One region of the Clostridium sp. DL-VIII genome, then DNA from elsewhere that is predicted to be linked to it. Evidence: predicted binding sites of a transcription regulator. Region 1 holds the regulator's gene; the other holds the start of a gene.

Region 1 (18,515 bases):
CTATCTGAAAAAAGATATGCATCAATTGAACAAGCACTTATTATAACGGAAACATACAAACAAAATGAAGATAAACCAGTTATTATAAAAAGAGCATTAGCGTTAAAAAATTCTCTTTCAAAATTAGAAATAGGTGTTGAAGAAGAAGAATTAATCGTTGGGAATCGTACAAAGGGTGTTAGATATGGAGTAGTATTCCCAGAGAGCGGAAGCTCGTGGATTGATACAGAATTTGAAAGTCTTCCAACTAGACCTCAGGATAAATTCAATGTAAGAGCAGAAGATATAGAGAAATTCCGTGGAATTATTAAGCCTTATTGGGAGGGACATTCATTAGAAGATGTCATTAAAGCAAGGTATGGAAAAGAAATTAATGAGATTTCAAAGGTAGTAAAGATAAACCAAAAGGATCATGCTCAAGGGCATATTTGTCCAAATTGTGAAGAATGGCTTGAATTAGGACCAGAAGGAATAAAACAGAGAGCATTTGAGAAAATAAAAAATGCAGGCGGGGAAAATAGTGACTTTTATGAAAGTGTTATTATTGTAATGGAAGGTACACAAGAATTTATGCTTAGATATCATAAATTAATGATAGAAAAAGCGAACAAAGAGACCGATGAAAATCTGAAAGCAAGTATGCTCAAAGTTGCTGAAAACTGCAAAAACCTTTCAATAAGACCAGCGGAGAGTTTTCATGAAGCTGTGCAGGCAATTTGGTTTTTATTTGTCATACTTCATATGGAATCCAATGCATCATCTTTTTCACCAGGGAGAATGGATGAATTTTTATATCCATATTATAAGAAGGATATAGAAAATGGAACACTTAATAATGAAGAAGTGCTAGAAATAATTGAATGTCTTTGGCTTAAATTTAACCAAATTGTGTATTTAAGGAATTCTCATAGCGCTAAATTCTTTGCAGGGTTTCCGATAGGATTTAATATTGCAATTGGTGGGCAGGATGAAAGTGGGAATGATTTTTCTAATGAATTATCTTACTTATTTTTAAAAGCGCAAGAGCATTTAGGATTACCTCAGCCAAATTTATCTGTGAGATTGCATAAGGAAACAAGTGAGAAGCTATTAAAAGAAAGTATAAAGGTTGTAGCAAAAGGAAGCGGAATGCCTCAATATTTCAATGATGAAGCAGTGATTTCAGCAATGATAGATTTAGGCATTAATGAAAAGGATGCACGAGATTATGCAATTGTAGGGTGTGTAGAACTTACAACTCAAGGAAATAATTTGGGGTGGAGTGATGCGGCAATGTTTAATCTGAATAAAGTATTAGAATTGACGCTAAATAATGGAAGATGCTTAATGACAAAAGATTTAATAGGTTTAGATTTAGGTAATTTAACTACTTATAATAAATATGAAGATTTAGAGGAAGCTTTTTCTAAGCAGATAGATTATTTTGTAGATAAGATGATTTTAGCATGCGAGCAAGTTGAAAAGGCCCATATAGATGTTCTGCCATCTCCATTTTTATCATCCGTTATTGATGATTGCATAGAAAAAGGAATTGATGTTACAGCAGGTGGAGCAGTATATAATTTATCAGGAATTCAAATGATACAAGTTGCAAATTTAGCAGATAGCTTGGCTGCGATTAAACTTTTAGTTTATGATGAGAAAAGAATCCCTAAAGAAGAATTATTAAAAGCACTACAAAATAACTTTGAGGGATATGAAATTGTGCGAGCAATGTTGTTAAATAGAGCGCCTAAATATGGTAATGATATTGAATGGGTAGATGAAATTGGAGCTAAATGGGCTAGATATTTCAATAAAAAGCTTAAGAATTATACAAATTATCGTGGAGGCCCATATCATACTGGAATGTATACAGTATCGGCGCATGTTCCAATGGGTGAAAATGTAGGTGCATCTGCAGATGGAAGATATGCAAGATCTCCGTTAGCAGATGGGGGAATGTCGCCTGTATATGGAAGGGACATTGCAGGACCTACTGCAGTCTTAAAATCAGTGTCGAGATTAGATAACGTGTTAACTACTAATGGTGGATTATTAAATATGAAATTCTTACCCGAGTTCTTTAAAACAGAAACAGGAATTGTTAAATTTTCAAGGTTTTTAAGAGCATTTGTAGATTTAGAAATACCACATATTCAATTTAACGTCTTAAGAAAAGAAGATTTATTAGCAGCTCAGAAGAATCCAGAGAACTATCGAAGTTTGACTGTACGTGTAGCAGGCTATACTGCATATTTTACTGAACTTGCAGGAGAACTACAAAATGAAATTATAGCTAGAACAAGTTATGGAGATATATAGCTTATGGATGGAGATAATTTAGCAGTACGAGGAAGGATTTTTGATATACGAAGATTTTCAACTCATGATGGAGATGGAATAAGAACAACGATTTTTCTTAAAGGCTGTCCATTAAGGTGTGTGTGGTGCCAAAATCCTGAAGGCATTTCGGAAGATGAGCATCTGATTCACTTTGAAAATAAATGCATAAGGTGTGGACTGTGCGTGAAGAATTGTGTTAATAAATCTGTTATAGAGAAAGATAATAAAATATCTATTATTCAAGAGCAATGTACAGAGGAGCAAAATAAAATTGTTATTGATGTTTGTCCAACAGGAGCATTAACTATGGATTCTAAAGTTTATACTTTAGATGAGATCATAGAAATAGTTATGAGGGATAGAGCATTTTTCAAATATGGCGGAGGAGTTACATTATCAGGTGGAGAACCGCTTTTTCAAAAGGAATTTACAATAGCTTTGCTAAAGAAACTTAAAGAAATTGGTATAAATACAGCAATTGAAACTTCGTTGTTTGCACCTAGTAAATATATATTAGAGATATTGCCATACATTGATATAATTTTTGCTGATTTAAAAGTATTTGATGAAGAAAAGCACAAGGCTCTTACAGGCGTTAGCAATGAACTTATTAAAAGAAACATTAGTCTTGTTTTAGAAAGTGATAAGAAAGATAATATAATTATTAGAACACCATTAATACCAGGGTTTACAGCAAATAAGGAGAATATCAGTGATATAAGCAGCTATATTTCAAAGATATATTCAAATGTAAAATATGAACTATTAAATTATAATCCACTTGCAAAAGCAAAATATAATTTAATAGATAATTTAGAGTATTGTTTTGAAGAAAACCCACAGATGTATAGTGATGAGCAAATGAATGAGTTTTATAATATTGCTTATGCAGCAGGAATAAAGAATTTAATTAAGCAATAAGTTTATTTTTATAATAATGTCTTAGAAACTCACCAATTTTCAGCATATTCTTCAGAATAAATATTCTAATATTTTTAAGAATACAAGAATATTAAAAAACAAGAATATGCAGTTGTAGAGTTAAAAGCGTTGTTTAAAGTATATATAAGTTAAAAGTAGAGGAGAAGATAGAAATGTTAATATTAATTGATGATGCAAATTTAGATGCAATTAAAAGAATTTATGAAAACTACCCATGTGATGGAGTAACAACAAACCCTTCTATTTTAAAAAAACAAGGTGGAAATCCTATGAAGGTATTAAAGGAAATTAGAGAATTCTTACCAGAAGGTGCACAGCTTCACGCTCAAGTAGTATCTTTAACCGCTGAAAAGATGGTTGATGAAGCTCATCATATGTTAGAAGTATTAGGTAAAGATACATTTATAAAGGTTCCTGTAACAAGTGAAGGAATAAAAGCTATGAAATTATTAGCTAAGGAGAATGTTAATATTACAGCTACAGCTATATATACAGCAATGCAAGCGTTTATAGCAGCAAAAGCAGGTGCTAGATATACAGCACCTTATGTAAATAGATTAGACAATATGGGAGCAGATGGTGTTCAAGTGGCAAAAGACATTCACGATATGTTTAAAGCTCATAATTTAAATGCAGATGTATTAGCTGCAAGTTTTAAAAATTCACAACAAGTTTTAAATTTGTGCAAGTATGGAATTGGCTCGGTCACAGCAGCACCTGATGTAATTGAGGGCTTAATTAAGCATGATGCAACTACAAATGCAGTAGAAGTATTTACGAAAGATTTTTATGCTCTAGTTGGTGAAGGAAAGACCATGGAAGATCTATAGAGCCTGTGGACGTAATTTGAAGAAATAAATTATATTAAAGTAAAAAATAACTGTTTAGCATATTTCATTTTTAAAGCTAGACAGTTTTTTATTTTATCATTTAGTGGAATAAAAGGATTGGTAGTGGATATATGAAATGAATTCATTAAAGAAAAATGTATGAAGTTAATTTAAATTTAGATAAGTAGAAATAGGAATAATATATTTTTTTAATAATGAAAAGAATAACTAGAAGGTTATGTAAAAATATAACTTCAGTTTTAAACATGATTTTATTAAAAAAGTAATAAAATCTCTAAATTGTTAATAATAATATAAAAATATTTAAAAAATAATATACAAGTAATAACTGTTATGCTATAATTATACAAAGTTAACAAATAATAATTGTTATGGTTAATAGATACTTCAACGGGGAAGGGTTAATTACTGCTTGCAAGAAGATGTAATTTATTTTTCCTTTTTTTGTATACGTTGATTTAAAAACATGGTTTGTATTTGTCTTTAGATAAATATATGATTCATGAATATGTGACAATTTTTCAAATTTAGCTTTAAGTATGTTCATACAAAAGTAGTATGATAAAAAATCCTTAATTAAGATAGTATAGTGTATAAGCTAAATGATTTAATAATTGATATGCAATTCGATAATATTAAATCATTATATCTATGCATATTACAGATAATTAAGTAGCCAAAATAGAACAGGGGGATATCTTATGAAAAAAAGAATTTTATCATGTGTACTTGCAGGGTTACTCGCTGCAACGGCTCTTGTAGGATGCGGCGGGGGACAAGCTGCTAAGACAAGTGCTGCCAAAACATTTATATTTGCACAAGGGGCAGATCCAAGAGGATTAGATCCTGCTTTCGTTGATGATGGAGAGTCAGCAAAAGTTATGTGCAATATATATGAAGGATTAGTTAAGTATGGTGATGAGGATACAAGTATTCAACCATGTTTAGCAGAAAGCTGGGATATTAGTCAGGATGGTAAGGAATATACTTTCCATTTAAGAAAGGGAGTTAAATTCCATGATGGTACTGATTTTAATGCAGATGCAGTAGTTAAATCTGTAAGCCGTCAATTACCTCCAAATGCAACTGATGATATGCCATATGCATCATTTACCTTTGATGGGGTTACTAAGGTTGAAGCTATTGATGACAATACAGTTAAGTTTACATTAAAAGAGGCAAATACTCCATTTTTAGCAAATCTTGCAATGACACTTGCAGCTCCGATTGTAAGTCCAACAGCACTTGAAAAAAATAATGGTAATTTAAATGAAGCTCCAGTAGGAACTGGACCTTTTAAATTTGTTTCTTGGGAAAAGGGTGATAAAGTAACTCTTGAAAAGAATAATGATTACTGGGGAGATAAAGCTAAAATTGATAAATTAGTAATTAAAATTGATAAGGAAAATTCAGTAAGAGCCAGTGAACTTATGACTGGTGCAATTGATGCAATGGATGGATTAGATCCTAGTGATGTTGATAAATTAAAAGAAAAAGGTATGAATATATTCTCAAAGCCTGGAATGAATATAAACTACATGGCTTTTGATTGTGACAGGCCTCCTTTCAATAATCCAAAGTTAAGAGAAGCTGTATCATATGCAATTAATCGTAATGAATTAGTTCAATATTTATATCAAGGCTATGCAGATCCAGCAAAAACTATGCTGCCTAATTTCATAGCTGGATATAAAGATGTGTCAGATTACGAATATAATCCAGAGAAAGCTAAACAAATGCTTAAGGATTTAGGGATGGAAAATCTTCAAGTTAAGATGGTAACTTATTCTAATCCAAGACCTTATAACTCTGTTGGTGGTCAAAAGTTAGCAGAAGCAGTTCAAAACTACTTAAGTAAAGTTGGTATTACGGCAACAATTGATGTATACCAATGGACTGAATACAAAGATAAAACTACACAAGGTGAAGGCGATATTAAATTCTATGGTTGGAATGGTGATAACGGAGATGCAGATAATTTCTTATCATTAGTTGCTAGTACTGTTTCACCAAGCTTAAATATTTCTAGATATTCAAATCCAGAAGTTGATAAGCTTTTAGCACAAGGAAAAGCAACACCAAATGGAGATGCTAGAAATGCAATATATGGACAAGTTCAGGATATACTTTCAAAAGATGCACCATGGGTTAATATTTCATATGCAAAATCAATGGCTGCTTCATCATCAAAGGTTAAGAACTTTAGTGTTCACCCAACAGGTTCAATTTTCTTCCAAAAGGTTGATAAAGAATAATTACTAAAGAACATTTGTTAAGCTCCGGCGAAAGTCGGAGCTTTCAAATTGATTATATATTAAAAGAGGTGAAGTTATGTTCAAATATTTTATAAAAAGATTAATATTACTAATACCGGTAGTTATCGGGGTTTCTATTTTGGTATTTCTAATAATGCACGTATTTTCTACTGATCCTACATCTATAATTTTAGGTCAACATGCTAGCCAGGAACAAATTGAAGCATTGAGACAGCAATTAGGGTTAAATGCTCCTTTATATATTCAATATTTAAAATTCATAGGTGGTATTTTTACAGGAAATTTTGGTACTTCGCTTATAACTAAGAGCTCTGTGGCAACAGAGATTTTTTCGAGATTTCCAGCAACTATTGAGCTTGCGATACTCTCTATAATCGTTGCTTCGATTGTGGGTATAACACTTGGAGTTATTTCAGCAGTGAAGCAAAATTCAATTTTAGATTATCTTTGTATGGGCACATCTTTAGTTGGTGTATCTATGCCTATATTCTGGCTCGGACTAATATTAATTGTTGTATTTTCAGTTGGCTTAGGTATACTTCCAGTATCGGGAAGAGCAACTATAGGATTAGAGCCAACGAAAATAACCGGACTTTATTTATTAGATAGTTTAATAACAGGAGATATGACTGCATTTGTTGATTCATTGGAGCACTTGATATTACCAGTAATTGCACTTTCATCATATTCTACTGCTATTATTGCACGTATGACACGTTCTACTATGCTTGAAGTTTTAGGACAGGATTACATTAGAACAGCAAGATCTAAAGGACTTGCAGAGAAGATCGTTGTAAAGGGACATGGCCTTAGAAATGCTTTGATTCCAGTATCAACTGTTATTGGACTTCAGTTAGGTTCATTGCTTGGGGGAGCTGTTTTAACAGAAACAGTTTTTTCATGGCCTGGAATTGGCAGTTATACAATCGATGCTATATTGAAATCAGATTACCCAGTTGTGCAAGGGTCTGTAATGATAATGGCGATTATATTTGTTTTAGTAAATTTATTAGTAGATTTACTTTATGCATTTATAGATCCTCGTATCAAATATTCTTAAAGGGGGAGGCATTTTATGGATACGAATAATTTAAGGTCTCAAGAAGAAAAGAAATCATTAATGATTAGATTTAAAAAATTTATGGGTTTAATTATTTCAAATAGAGCTGCATTGGTTGGATTAGTTATAATCATATTAATAGTATTTATTACTGTTTTCGGAAGTTTTATAATGCCGTATGATCCTAATACAGGTGATCTTTCGAGTTCACTTCAAACTCCATCTGCATCTCATTTCTTTGGTACGGATGAACAGGGAAGAGATATTTTTTCAAGAGTGATTGATGGTGCTAAAATTTCACTTAGGGTTGGAATAGTTGCTGTTGCTATTGCCTTATCAATTGGAACAATAGTTGGTTCGATTTGCGGATACTTTGGAGGAAGATTAGATATGTTCTTAATGCGAATTATGGATGTAATCTTAGCATTTCCTTCATTATTACTTGCAATTGCATTTATGGCTGCTTTAGGTAGAGGTATTGATAAGGCTGTTATTGCAATTAGTATAGTTACAATTCCAGAGTATGCGCGTATAGTACGTGGTTGTGTGCTGTCTATACGTGAAAGTGAATATGTTCAAGCGGCAAAAGCTATTGGTAATGGAGACTTTGTTATAATTTTTAAACATGTGCTTCCTAATATATTATCGCCTATAATTGTACGTGCGACTCTTGGAATTTCGGGTGCAATTCTAGATGCTGCTGCATTGGGATTCTTAGGACTTGGAGTACAGCCACCGTACGCTGAATGGGGAACAATGCTTGGTTCAGGAAGAACTTATTTCTATAATGCACCGTATATAATTTTATTTCCAGGTCTTGCAATTACAATTACAGTACTTGCATTTAACTTACTTGGAGACGGGCTTAGAGATGCACTTGATCCTAAGCTAAATGCTTAAGGAGGGGTAAAGTATGTTACTTGAAATAAAAAATCTGAAGACTGAATTTGAAACTAAAAAGGGAACTGTTTGTGCTGTAAATGGTGTTGATTTTAGTGTGGATAAAGGTGAAGTTGTAGCTATTGTTGGAGAATCAGGCAGTGGTAAGAGTGTTACATCTCTTTCATTAATGAGACTACTTGGGAAATCTACTAAGACCAAAGTAACTGGTCAAGCGTTGTTTAAAGGAGAAAACATTCTTGATAAATCAGAAAAAGAAATGCAGCAAATGCGTGGTAAAATGCTCTCTATGATATTTCAAGAGCCTATGACATCGTTAAATCCAGTATTTACAGTTGGAAAACAAATTTCTGAAGCTGTTATTAAACATGATAAGGTAAATAAAGCAGAAGCAAAAAACAGAGCAATTGAAATGTTAAGATTGGTTGGAATTCCATCACCAGAAACTAGGGTTAACAACTATCCTCACCAGTTAAGTGGAGGCATGAGACAAAGAGTCATGATAGCTATGGCACTTAGCTGCAATCCGGAGCTTTTAATTGCAGATGAGCCCACAACTGCTTTAGATGTTACAATCCAAGCTCAAATTCTTGATCTTATGCTTGAATTAAAGGAAAAGCTAGGAACTGCCATTCTTCTTATAACTCATGATTTAGGTGTCGTAGCAGAAGTTGCAGATAAAGTTGTTGTTATGTATTGTGGAAGAGTTGTTGAAAAGGCAAATGTCAAAGATCTATTCAGGGATCCAAAGCACCCATATACTAAAGGGCTTCTGAACTCAATTCCTAAAATAGACGAGGATGCTGAAAGATTGTTTATTATACCTGGAACAGTGCCTAATCCATTGGATTTACCCTCTGGCTGTGCTTTCAGAGATAGATGTCCAAGCTGCATGGAAAAATGTGAAAAGGAACAACCTTCTTTATATAATTTAGATGGTAGAGAGGCCCGTTGTTTCTTGTACGAAAAGGAGGATAAAGCTAATGGATAAGGAAAAATTAATGGAAATAAAAAGTTTAAAGAAATATTTTCCTGTAGGATCCTCAGGATTTTTCCAAAAACCTGCGTATGTTCAAGCTGTTGATGATGTTACTTTTGATATATATAAAGGAGAAACTTTAGGGATAGTTGGAGAATCTGGTTGTGGTAAGTCAACTATGGGAAGACTTCTCGTTACATTGCTTGATTCAACTTCTGGTGAAATCTTATTTGAAGGAAAAGAAGTAAATGCTATTCGTAAAAATAATAGAAAAGATATAAGTAAGAACATTCAAATTATATTCCAAGATCCATATGCTTCTTTAAATCCAAGAATGACAATTGGAGATATCATAAGAGAACCAATGAAAATAAATGGTATTGCAAGTGGAGAAGAATTAGAAAAGAGACTTGATATTCTTTTAAATCAGGTGGGACTTGCATCTTATCATAAAGATAGATATCCACATGAGTTTAGTGGAGGGCAAAGACAAAGAGTAGGGATTGCGCGTGCTATTTCAGTTAATCCTAAACTTATAGTCTGTGATGAAGCAGTTTCAGCTCTTGATGTATCTATTCAAGCTCAAATTTTAAATCTTTTAGACGATCTTCAAAAAGAACTAGGTTTTACTTATTTATTCATTGCACATGGTTTAAACGTAGTTAAACATATTAGTGATAGGGTAGGAGTTATGTATCTTGGAAAGCTTGTTGAAATTGCGGATGTAGACAAATTGTATAGTACACCAATGCATCCATATACGACAGCCTTGCTTTCAGCTATACCAATTCCTAATCCAGAGAAGAAAAAGGAAAGAATTATATTAACAGGTGATGTACCAAGTCCAATTAATCCACCATCAGGTTGTAGATTTCATACAAGATGTCCTAAATGTATGGATATATGTAAACAAACAGAACCACAGCTGGTTGAGCTAGAATCAGGACATAAGGTTGCCTGCCACTTATACAATAAATAAAAATATTTGAACAAAGAAAACTATCCAATAATATAACTTCAAATGAAGCTATTTATATTGGATAGTTTTTTATGCTTTAAGTAACACTTGTTACAAGTGATAATGACTACAGCACAAAATTATAAGGCAGAGATCAGTTGGATTTAGGAGTAGTTTAATTAGATTTGACTTTAATATAAGATGTAAGTAGAATCAGTATGGCAGATAATTAATTAAGTTTATACTTGATTTAGGAGGGACTTATTAGAATTGAAGGGTAAATGTTACTATTGCGACAAAGAATTGACAGAAAGAACTATTAAGAGGCATATGAAAAGCTGTGCTGTAATGAAAAAAAGAATAAATGAAGAATTACAAGAAAATAAGAAAACAAGAAGTCAATATATTATATCTATTAAACCTAAACGTGGTAAGAGTGAATTCTGTCTATATATATCTATAGATGAATCACTAGGTTTGGTGCATATAGATAAATTAATAAGAGATGTTTGGATGGAAAATGATGGGCTGCTCAGTGGATTTAAAATTAACAGAAAGTTTTATGAAAACAAAAAAATGAATATTAAGCTAAACGAGATATTAGAAATTGGTAAAAAGTTTGAGTATGAATATGATTTTAAAAACACAATTAATTTAACCTTAGAGGTTGTTGATAAAATTGAGGTATCTAAAGAATTTTCCCAAATAGAGATAATAGCACGAAATGATGAAATTAAGCATATATGCAATAAATGTGAAGCTGAAGCTAAATACTTTAGCTATGAAAAAGAAGAATGGTTATGTGAAAAATGTATTGATAAAGAAGACAAAGGATTGAAAGAATTAGATGATTGTAATTTTCAAGGAGATAGAGACTACCATTACTTTGCTAAAAAGGATGGGGAGGAAGTATACTTACCAGGCAATAATAATAAATATAAGCCTTTAAGAAAAAAAGCGATTAAAAGAGAAGAGAATGATGAATTTTCTGATTTTAATAAAGAGGATAATATAGAGAGCAGTTGTGAAAATTTCTCTGAGGAGGTTCATGAATTAAAAGAAAATATATTTTTAAAAGATGCGTATTCTTTTGACATTAATACACTAGTAAGAAATTTAGATAATGGTAATATATATGATATAGGTAAAAATCTTAAGATTAAAGGTATAGAAAATTTAGAAAAAGATCAGTTAGCTGATAAATTTTTACATAGCTATGAAAAAGCTATAGCGGATACATTAAATCTATTTGATGAAGAAAGATATAAAACATTAAAAAAAATAGTAGATAATGCAGGCATCCAAGTGATGGACAATAATGAATTTGATAAGCATATGAATTATTTTGTTTCAATAGGAATGCTCTTTAAGGTTAAGGATAATGATGGACAAGATATAGCATTAATCCCAGAAATTCTTCAAAATTTAATTAAAAACAGAAATAATTCAGAATATAATAAGCTTAGAAGAATAAATACAGAAATAATGGATCTCTTTAGAGGAATGAATAGAGCTTATGGAATTATTAAGACAATTGATATAATAAGTTTATTCACAAAATATGGTATTAGGGAGTCGGAAAAAGTTAATATTAAAGAAGTCATACAGGAAGCACAATATTATTATGATGAATATTATGAAGAAGAAAAGTTTATTATAAATAGCGAAGTATCTATGTGGCGTATGATGATAAAAGAAATAGATGAAAATTTAGATTATGCTGTAGTTTCTAAAGAAGAATTGCTTAGAACATCAAAACCAGATTGGATTTATACTTCAAAGATAGGCAAAGAGTTTGTTGAAGAGGTTGGAAGGATATTAAATGCCGATGAAGGTATTTTAAAAGAAATTGTAGAATCTTTGATTAGTGAAATTCAAAAAAGAGATTTTGATGAAATTATTGATGATATATTAGGTACAGATAATATTAATAATGAAAATGTAAAAGAATTTGTATACGTTAGTGTAGGTAAGTTACTTAGAAATATAAGACTATGGAAATATAAAGGCGCAACTATTAATGAGAGAGTGAAAAGTAAGATTGAAGCAGAAAAGAAGTCTACTGTTGGTAGAAATGAGCTTTGTATATGTGGAAGTGGGAAAAAGTATAAGAGATGTTGTGGAAAAAATATTGGGTGATCTATGTTTAATATAAAGGATAATATATAAATTACTAATTGAGTCAGCTGTATCTTGACTCACACATGTCGATATTTTGACATATAATGAACTAGTATTATTACATGGAGTTGAAAATGCGTGATATACGGGCTGATTTTAGCTGGAGGTAAGGGCAGTAGACTATATCCTCTATCAAGAGCCGATCAACCAAAACAATTTTTGAAGCTGATTAATAATAAAAGCTTTTTAGTTAATACCGTTGATAGGATAATCCCCTTAATAGATAAAGATAATATTTATGTTGTGACAAATACAGATTACAAGGACAAAGTTAAAGAAGAACTTGTTGGGATTAAGGAAGAAAATATTTTTGTAGAGCCTGCCAATAAGGAGACTGCTACTTGCATTGGTTTATCGGCAGTGAAGTTATTAAAACAAGATGCTAATGCAATTATGGTTGTATTGCCATCAGATCATTATATTCAAGGTGAAAAGAATTATATAGATACGTTATCTCAAGCAATTGAGATGGCAAATAAGAGAAGATGTATTGTTACACTTGGAATCGAACCAAGTAGACCAGAAACTGGCTATGGTTATATAGAAATGGGAGAGAGGACAAATGGAAATATACCAACTTATAGGATTGCTAGATTCACAGAAAAGCCAAATTCAGAGGTTGCTAAGGATTTTGTATTAAAAGGAACTTATTTATGGAATTCTGGTATGTTCATATTTAGAGCAGATGTTATTTTAAGAGAAATAGAAAAATATCTACCTAAATTGCATAAATCATTAATGGAAATATATAAAAACTTAGGAGAAGAAAAAGAAGATGAGGTAGTTAAAGAACAATATGAGCTTATAGATGGAATATCAATTGATTTTGGAGTTATGCAGAGAACAAGAAAAGCATATGTCATAAAATGTGATTTCAATTGGGATGATATGGGAAGCTTTGGAGCTTTAAGCAGATTGTTAGACACTTATAGGAATAATAGTATATCTAAAAATGTTTATGTTGATGATTGTGAGAATTGCTCTATTTTTGGTGATAAAAATTTAATAATTGGATTTGGAATTAAGGATTTGGTTGTAGTAGATGCTGGAGATGTGATACTAGTAATGGATAAAAATAAGGATCAAGAAATAAAACATCTGTTAAATAAACTCAACGAAGAAGAGCAATTTAATAAGTTCCTATAATAAATGAGCTGTTTCAATATATATTAATTATTTTGAAACGGCTTAATTGTATTTTATTAATATGTCTGTAATTAAGAAGTTTCTTATAATATAAATTTGAATTAATAACATAGTAAGCAAGGGGATATAGGAATGAGAACAATAACTTCTATGAAAAAATTAACTAACCGATTTAATATAAGGAATTTAATAACAAACATATATGTTAGCAGAATGAAAAAAATAAATTCTAAAAATATAATAAAAAACTCAATAGCTAATCTTGATAAAATTGGTTTCATGAACAGATAATACTTGAATAAATTCTGAAATTAACTATTGTAAATTTGTACTTGGAGTATTATCATAAGGGTACAAATTAAATTTGGATTATATTGAAGAAATAATATATAGAAAATAAACATATCTATAGAATTATATAAAGTGAAATGTAGAGGATGTGATTAAGCTTTGATGATTAACACTCACAAGGTTATGGCTGAGAATATTATCAAATATGCTAACACAAAAAGTATTTATTTAATTAATAATAAAAGGTTCATATGGGGGTGCGTGAAACCTGATTGTGTACCTAAATATAAATTTATGAAGCATTACTTTGATGAAAGTATAGACATGGTGGTTGAGAAAATTATATATTTATCAGGACTAACTTTGGAAGATATTTATTATGATATGAGCATTGGAAAGTTTAGTGAAGAACTTGGAGTAATATGTCACTTTTTATGTGATTTTTTTTGTGCTCCGCATTATTATAGATGGGAATTTAAAAGCACTAGTGCAGTTAGGCAGCATATGGCATATGAAAATAAATTAGCGAAGTTAGCTAAAAATTTCAAGCATGCGAGAATTATAAATACTAATATAGATCCAAGTAATATGAAAGAATTTATATTGCAGTTACAAAAACAGTATGATGGAATAATAGATTATAAGAATGATTTAACATTTTCATATTATGTTTGTGATAGTGTGCTAAATATGATTTTAAATAATGTTTTCTTTAATGATAATAAGGTGAGTAAAGTAATTTAGGATAGAGCTTAAAATATCTCAAAATGATAGGATGTTATTTTGGGGTATTTTTTGTTACTTTTCATGTAAGTTATGGCTTTTACAAAATAGTTGTTGCATAAATATAATAATCGTAATATAATTCAGTAAATATATGGACACGTGTTCATGCCCTTGAGGAGGATAATTATGACTAATAATGAAGAAATTGTTGAAAGCTGCAATTGTAATGTTATACATGAAGATGTTGTGTCAAAGGTTAAAGATTTGTTGCCTAAAGATGAAGTTTTATATGATTTGGCAGAATTATTTAAAGCTTTTGGAGATTCGACAAGAGTTAAGTTATTATGTGCTCTATTTGAGGCAGATATGTGTGTATGTGATTTGGCAGCAGTTTTAGGAGTGAGTCAATCTGCAGTATCCCACCAATTAAGGACATTAAAGGCGGCAAGACTTGTAAAATTTAAGAGAGTGGGTAAGGTTGTATATTATTCATTAGATGATGAACATATAAAGGGAATATTTAATCAAGGCTTTGAACATATAATGGAATGATTAACTAAATTAAGATTTATTTGTAATCATAGGCTACTTAAATACGTTTTTGGAAATAGTCTATAAATTTTATAAATAATTAAATTAACATTGACATAAAATCGGAGAAGTATGGTAAAATCATAATAGTTAGTTAAATTGAGAGATAGGAATATCAGGTGCATATTGTTAAAAAATAGATTAATCATGGTTGTGGTAGGAAGTAATATCAATTGCACGAACTGATTTATATAGTTAAAAAATTATTTAGGTAGGAGAAGTAATATGGAGAAAAATAAAAATATATCTATGGCAGTTATTAAAAGATTGCCAAAATATCATAGATACCTTGAAGAGCTTATGAGAAATGATGTAGATAGAATTTCTTCAAAAGAATTAGGTGAAAAAATAGGATTTACTGCGTCACAAATTCGTCAAGATTTAAATTGCTTTGGTGATTTCGGACAACAGGGATATGGATATAATGTCAAAGAGCTATATAATGAAGTTAGCTCTATTTTAGGATTGAATAGGGGATATGAAGCAGCATTGATTGGTGCAGGTAATATAGGGCAAGCAGTTTCGAATTATTCAAGATTTGAAAATTTAGGGTTTAAAATAACTGCTATATTTGACGCTAATCCTAAGCTTATAGGAATGAAAATTAGAAATGTGGAAATCATGGACATAGATGAAATGTCATCTGTATTAAGTTCGCGTAGAATAGATATAGGAATAATCTGTGTTCCAAGAAAGAATGCACAAACAGTTGCTGATGAATTGATAAAAGGTGGTATAAGAGGAATCTGGAATTTTGCACCTGTTGATTTAATTGTTCCAGATTATGTGAAGGTAGAAAATGTTCATTTAAGCGAAAGTTTGCTAACTTTAATTTACCTATTGAATGAAAGTGATAATTAAAATTAATAGTATAATGTTTTAATATAGATATATATAATAGTAAATCAATATTCTATGTTATTTTGTGGTATAGTACATTTAGTGTGTTTGATGAATGTGTTTGACATTTAGCAAACACATTTTGTTTTATAACGAGAATACTGAGATAATTACTGGCTTATTAATTTTTTTCATATGTTTATAAGTAAAAACTTGTATTAAAACATAATATTTTATTGCAAATAACTCAATGACGTATTATAATTTTACTTAAGGCGTGGTTGCTTTAATATTTTTTTAAATTCATTTGTTAATAATATAACAAATGAATTTAAAAATATCAAAAATAGTATGAAAATTAAAAAAATAAGTAAGCAAGTTTGAAGGAGGACCTTAACATGGAATTAAAAAATGTGATTCTTGAGAAAGAAGGACATTTAGCTATTGTTACAATCAATAGGCCAAAAGCATTAAATGCATTAAATTCAGAGACTCTAAAAGATTTGGATGCTGTTTTAGAAGATTTAGAGAAAGACAGCAATGTATACGCAGTTGTATTAACTGGTGCTGGTGAAAAATCCTTTGTAGCTGGAGCGGACATTGCAGAAATGAAGGATCTTAATGAAGAACAAGGTAAAGAATTTGGAATCTTAGGAAACAATGTTTTCAGAAGATTAGAAAAATTGGATAAGCCAGTTATTGCAGCTGTGTCAGGATTTGCTCTTGGCGGCGGATGTGAGCTTGCTATGTCATGTGACATACGAATAGCTTCAGAAAAGGCTAGATTTGGTCAACCAGAGGCAGGACTTGGAATAACACCTGGATTTGGTGGGACTCAAAGATTAGCAAGAATTGTAGGACCTGGAAAGGCAAAAGAATTAATCTATACTTGTGATTTAATAAAAGCCGAAGAAGCTTACAGAATAGGTCTAGTAAATAAGGTAGTTCCATTAGAAAGTTTAATGGATGAAGCAAAGGCTATGGCAAATAAAATTGCAGCTAATGCTCCAAAAGCAGTTGCATATTGCAAAGATGCTATAGATAGAGGAATGCAAGTTGACATAGATTCTGCTATCCTAATAGAAGCAGAAGACTTTGGTAAATGTTTTGCAACTGAAGATCAAACAGAGGGAATGACTGCATTCTTAGAAAGAAGAGCAGAAAAGAACTTCAAAAATAAATAATTTTTAAAGATTAAGTTAAAAATCTATTAAAGATTTATATATAGTTGTTATCAAATAGGTTTAATTAACAAGGAGGGTAATTTAATGAATTTCCAATTAACTAGAGAACAAGAATTAGTACAACAAATGGTTAGAGAATTCGCAGTAAATGAAGTTAAACCAATAGCTGCAGAAATCGATGAAACAGAAAGATTCCCTATGGAAAATGTTAAAAAGATGGCAAAGATTGGAATGATGGGTATCCCATTTTCTAAGGAAGTTGGAGGAGCTGGCGGAGATGTACTTTCATACATAATCGCTGTAGAAGAATTATCAAAAGTTTGTGGTACAACAGGAGTTATACTTTCAGCTCATACATCATTATGTGCATCAGTAATAAATGAACATGGTACTCCAGAACAAAAAGCAAAATATTTACCAGAGCTTTGTAGTGGTAAAAAATTAGGTGCTTTTGGTTTAACTGAGCCAGGTGCTGGAACAGATGCAGCAGGACAACAAACAAGTGCTGTGCTAGAAGGAGACCATTATGTATTAAATGGTTCAAAAATATTCATAACAAATGGTGGAGTTGCTGAAACTTTCATAATATTTGCTATGACAGATAAGAGCCAAGGAACAAAAGGAATTTCTGCATTTATCGTAGAAAAATCATTCCCAGGATTCTCAATAGGAAAATTAGAAAACAAGATGGGTATTAGAGCATCTTCTACTACAGAATTAGTTATGGAAAATTGTATAGTACCAAAAGAAAACTTAATTGGAAAAGAAGGTAAGGGATTCGGAATAGCAATGAAGACTCTTGATGGAGGAAGAATTGGTATTGCAGCTCAAGCATTAGGTATTGCAGAAGGAGCATTTGAAGAAGCTGTTAACTATATGAAAGAAAGAAAGCAATTTGGTAAGCCACTTTCAGCATTCCAAGGATTACAATGGTATATAGCTGAAATGGATGTTAAAATACAAGCAGCTCAACATTTAGTATACAAGGCAGCATGCAAGAAGCAAGCTGGAGAACCATACTCAGTAGATGCTGCAAGAGCTAAATTGTTTGCTGCAGATGTTGCAATGGAAGTTACAACTAAAGCAGTGCAAATCTTTGGTGGATACGGATATACTAAGGAATATCCAGTAGAAAGAATGATGAGAGATGCTAAAATATGCGAAATCTACGAGGGAACTTCAGAAGTTCAAAAGATGGTTATCGCTGGAAGCATTTTAAGATAGGAGGACATTGATAATGAATATAGTAGTTTGTGTAAAACAAG
Region 2 (4,816 bases), 180 kb from region 1:
ACCTGCTCCAATACCAGATAATACAGCTATACCTGCTGCTAAAACTCCAAAACTCATTCTAATTCCTCCTTAAATTTTCAAAAATGTTTGTTTGTTTGTTTAAATTTACTCTTCTGCAACGTTTTTAATATTAATCATAGTTAACATTGAGAATACTACCATTTGAAGTACTCCATCAAATAAATCAAAATAACCATGTAATATAATTGGTATTCCTAGCTGTGCAAAAACTCCTATTGATCTTAAGCCAGAATAAACTAAATCTACCAATACTACAGCTGCAAACATGTTACCAAAAAGTCTAAGTGCTAATGTTATTGGCAACATAACTCTTTCTAATAGATTAAGTGGTAACATAGGTACAAATGGATGAAAATATGCTTTTCCATAACCAAGAAGTCCATTTTTTCTAATTGCATTTATATTTACAACTAAAAATGTAACTATTGCAAATGATGCTGTTGTGCTAACATCACTTGTCGGTGGTTTGAAACCTATTGCCCCAATCCAGTTAAGGACTAGCAAATAAATCATTAATGTTCCTATATATGGTACAAATGATTCATACTCTTTACCCATGGTGTTCACTATAAAATCTTTTAATAGCTGATATATATTTTCTACAGCAGCCTGGGTTTTATTTGGTTTTAACTTCAAATTTCTTGTCAATACATAAGCAGCTATAGCTAAAACCACAATAACAACCCATTCAATTATTATACCCGCTGTAATATCAACAGTATAGCCAAAAATTTCAGGCGACCATACAGGCATAGGCGTAATTTCCAATTCAAACACTTCCTTTCCTTCTCATTATATTTGATCCTATTAGCAGAATATAATGTGAAACAAATCCAGCTATATAATAAAGCATATATATCATATTATCTCTGAATGGCAATATAGTAATAACTATGAAAGCCATTCTAAGAAAAAATTCTAGTATGAAAAGCCAATTCTTTGCACCTTTACCCAAATTTTTTCCAATTGTATAACCATATGCCAAAAAATTAGCTAATGCTACACATATTCCTACTGCATAGATCCCTGCATATGTAAAATTAGAAAATAATACTATCAGTAAAGATATCAATGCACCACTTACCAGATCATACTTGATAGCTTGTAAGAGCAGTTTATTCATCTCTTTATTCATACATTACCTCCTAACTCTCAATGTTTATATTATATCTTTTATATTTATCTTTAACAAATTACTATTTTAAGTTAAATTATGCCGATTGCCCGCTTATGATTAGTTTATATTTGTATTTCTTCAAAATGCTCAGCAAATCTTACATATTACTTCATTTTTCTTATTTTTTGATGTTTATTATTTTTCACATTGCTCTTGTCAGAATATTCTGTTATATGAATAATTGCATTTCAATTCATGTTAACATTTTCATTACAGTTATTGTAAATTTTTTTTATCATTTCTGTAAATTTTGTGCAAATAACGCCTTTTTTAACTTTCATATATAGCAAACTTAAAATTATGATTTTAATAAAATTGAATATATAATTTAATGCTAATTCAAAATTTATTTTCATTTTTCAATTTATTAGATAAATTTACTTCTTCTTTTATTAAACCCATCAGATTCGAACCATATTATAATACGCATAAAACCTTTTAACTAAAATTTTTTCATGAAAATTTTTAATATAATACTTCAAATTTTATGTAATCTAAGCATTGTTTCTATTTTCTTCTTTAATTTGTCCTTTTATACTAACTTGTTTATAAAATTTCTTCTATAAAAAAAAGTTACTATGACAGTTTATCATAGTAACTTTTACAGAAATGATATTTGTACTAAACTCTTTCAACAATAAGAGCTGTTCCCATTCCCCCACCAATACAAAGTGTTGCAAGTCCTTTTTTAGCATCTCTTTTTTCCATTTCATGAAGAAGAGTAACTAAGATTCTTGCTCCTGATGCACCAACTGGGTGACCTAAAGCAAGTGCTCCACCATTTACATTTACTTTTGACATATCAAATTTTAAATCTTTAGCAACTGCTAAACTTTGTGCTGCAAAAGCTTCATTTGCTTCAATTAAATCCAAATCTTCTACTGTTAAGTTAGCTTTTTCTAAAGCTTTTTTAGTTGCATGGAATGGTCCATATCCCATAATAGCTGGATCTAATCCTTTTGATCCGTAAGAAACGATTTTAGCCATTGGTTTAATTCCTAATTCTGCTGCTTTTTCTGCACTCATAACAACAAATGCTGCTGCTCCATCATTAATTCCTGAAGCATTACCAGCTGTTACAGTACCATCTTTAATAAATGCAGGTTTCAATTTTGCTAAAGTTTCAACTGTTGTTCCGAATCTTGGGAATTCATCTGTATCAAATACTTTTGGATCTCCCTTTCTTTGTGGGATAACAACTGGAACTATTTCATCTTTGAATCTTCCTGATTTAATTGCTGCTTCAGCTTTTTGTTGAGAAGCTGCTGCAAAAGCATCTTGTTCTTCTCTAGTTAATCCCCATTCTTTGGCAATGTTTTCAGCTGTAACTCCCATATGATAGTTATTAAAAGCATCCCATAATGAATCCTTTATCATTGAGTCAACTAATTTACCATCGCCCATTCTTTGGCCCCATCTTGCCTTATCTAATACATATGGTGCAGCTGACATGTTTTCCATACCACCTGCAACAATAACATCAGCATCTCCTGCTTTAATCATTTGAGCTGCTAAACTAACTGCTCTAAGACCTGATCCACAAACCTTATTTATTGTCATAGCTGAAACTTCTTGTGGTAATCCAGCTTTAATTGTTGATTGTCTTGCTGTGTTTTGACCAAGACCTGCTTGAATTACGTTACCCATTATAACTTCTTCAATTAATTCAGGTTTAACCCCAGCTCTGTTAACTGCTTCCTTAATTACTAAAGCTCCTAAATCAACTGCTGATACATCTTTTAATGAACCACCAAAACTACCTAATGCTGTTCTTACCGCACTTACAATAACTACGTCTTTCATGTTTGACCTCCTCAAATCACATTAATTATACTATAATTTTTTCGTTAAATTATTAACATAACTAAATTATACCCTCTATTATTTGTTTTATCAAGAGAAAATTGTTAAATTTTAAACAAACTTTAAAATTTTTTAGTAATACGAAAAAAATAACAAATCAATACTGTCATGTATATTCCGTGTCATACAAGAAAATACGTTAACATAATTGCTAAACTAAATTAACGTATTTCCTAAAAGTATGATACGAAATAAACAAGCATATTGACTTGCTATCTTATTGAATCTGTATCAAATTCCTCTACATTTCTTGAATTTAAATCAAAGTATTTTAATATAGCATCTACTATTCTTCTTGATGCAATTCCATCTCCATATGGATTAATAGATTTACTCATTTTAGAATAAGCTTCATCATTTCTAAGTAATTCATTTGCCTCAGAAACAATTCTATCTACATCTGTTCCAACCAACTTTACAGTTCCAGCTTCAACAGCTTCTGGACGCTCTGTTACATCTCTTAATACTAGTACCGGTTTACCTAGATGTGGAGCTTCCTCCTGCAATCCTCCTGAATCTGTCATTACCATAAATGATTTGTTCATTAAATTATGAGTTTCTTTAGTATCTAGTGGTGATAATAAATGAATTCTCTCTTTTCCACCAAGCCTCTCAAATACTACATCTTTAACAACCGGATTTAAATGAACTAAATATATCAATTCTACATCACTGTTTTGTTCCACTATCTTGTTTAGTGCAATGCAGATATTCTGAATTCCTTCTCCCCAATTTTCTCTTCTATGTGCAGTAATCATTATAACCTTTTTATTAAAATCTATGTTGTTTAATTCCTCATTTTCAAAAACGTAATTTTCCTCAACTGTGTGTTTCATTGCATCAATTACAGTGTTTCCTGTAACATATATTTCATTCTCTTTTATGCCCTCTCTTAACAAGTTATTTTTTGATCCCTTAGTAGGTGCAAAATGTAAATCTGCTAAACTACCTGTCAATTTTCTGTTCATCTCTTCTGGGAAAGGGAAATATTTGTTGAAGGTTCTAAGACCCGCTTCTACATGACCCACCTTAATTTGTTGATAAAACGCAGCTAATGAACCAGCAAATGTAGTTGTTGTATCTCCGTGAACTAGAATCATATCTGGCTTTTCTTCCTTAAATACTTCTTCTAATCCCTCTAAAACTCTACTCGTAATTCCAGTCAAGCTTTGCTTTGTTTTCATTATGTTTAAATCAAAATCTGGTTTAATATCAAATAATTCTAAGACTTGATCCAGCATTTCTCTATGTTGAGCTGTTACACAAACCTTTGATTCAATTTCTTCTCTTTTTTCCAACTCTTTTACTAAAGGTGCCATTTTTATAGCTTCCGGCCTTGTTCCAAAAATAGTAATTATTTTTTTAGTACTCAATTCATTTCCTCCTAATTCAAACATTTCATTCAGTTAAAAGTCAAGAGTTAACAATTAACAGTTGAGGATAAAAACCACTGGTTTCCTTCTTTATAACTCAGAAATTCTATGATTCTATTGTAGAATTTGCTATTAAAATCATAAATCCCTAATTTTTAATTCAATATCCTGCTTCTCTTGCAATTTTTAAAGAGTCATCATCTTCTATCCAAGATTCTACACTAATTCCCCTGTAATCATCTTTTGAATCTCTTATAATAACGCTGATAATTCCTGAATTAATTATCAGTCTCTTACACATTGAACAAGAGTTAGCATCTTTTACATATTCTTTAGTTTTTGCATCTTTCCCAACTAGATATAAGGTTGCTCCAATCATATC

What was found. The regulator Rex, encoded in region 1, represses fermentation and respiration genes when NADH is low (regulators of the CRP and FNR family bind a similar motif). The targets are predictions, from matches to a motif close to ATTGTTAANNNNTTAACAAT.
Region 2: CDLVIII_RS03925 (acetyl-CoA C-acetyltransferase) is a predicted target of Rex. The motif match lies at 3,102-3,121, and genes of this name have one in related genera.

What each region holds. Positions count from the first base shown of each region.
Region 1 covers NZ_CM001240.1:659,020-677,534, forward strand. The annotation lists gene CDLVIII_RS03140 (formate C-acetyltransferase/glycerol dehydratase family glycyl radical enzyme) at 1-2,304, shown strand, start outside; gene CDLVIII_RS03145 (glycyl-radical enzyme activating protein) at 2,308-3,246, shown strand; gene CDLVIII_RS03150 (transaldolase family protein) at 3,420-4,097, shown strand; gene CDLVIII_RS03155 (ABC transporter substrate-binding protein) at 4,820-6,373, shown strand; gene CDLVIII_RS03160 (ABC transporter permease) at 6,450-7,454, shown strand; gene nikC (nickel transporter permease) at 7,470-8,354, shown strand; gene CDLVIII_RS03170 (ABC transporter ATP-binding protein) at 8,368-9,345, shown strand; gene CDLVIII_RS03175 (dipeptide ABC transporter ATP-binding protein) at 9,338-10,312, shown strand; gene CDLVIII_RS03180 (SEC-C metal-binding domain-containing protein) at 10,562-12,430, shown strand; gene CDLVIII_RS03185 (mannose-1-phosphate guanylyltransferase) at 12,551-13,618, shown strand; gene CDLVIII_RS31015 (hypothetical protein) at 13,751-13,909, shown strand; gene CDLVIII_RS03190 (zinc dependent phospholipase C family protein) at 14,072-14,653, shown strand; gene CDLVIII_RS03195 (metalloregulator ArsR/SmtB family transcription factor) at 14,822-15,187, shown strand; gene CDLVIII_RS03200 (redox-sensing transcriptional repressor Rex) at 15,452-16,087, shown strand; gene CDLVIII_RS03205 (short-chain-enoyl-CoA hydratase) at 16,465-17,250, shown strand; gene CDLVIII_RS03210 (acyl-CoA dehydrogenase) at 17,335-18,474, shown strand; gene CDLVIII_RS03215 (electron transfer flavoprotein subunit beta/FixA family protein) at 18,488-18,515, shown strand, end outside.
Region 2 covers NZ_CM001240.1:850,443-855,258, reverse strand. The annotation lists gene atpE (ATP synthase F0 subunit C) at 1-57, opposite strand, end outside; gene CDLVIII_RS03935 (F0F1 ATP synthase subunit A) at 106-774, opposite strand; gene CDLVIII_RS03930 (hypothetical protein) at 791-1,156, opposite strand; gene CDLVIII_RS03925 (acetyl-CoA C-acetyltransferase) at 1,820-3,001, opposite strand; gene wecB (UDP-N-acetylglucosamine 2-epimerase (non-hydrolyzing)) at 3,274-4,434, opposite strand; gene CDLVIII_RS03915 (deaminase) at 4,595-4,816, opposite strand, start outside.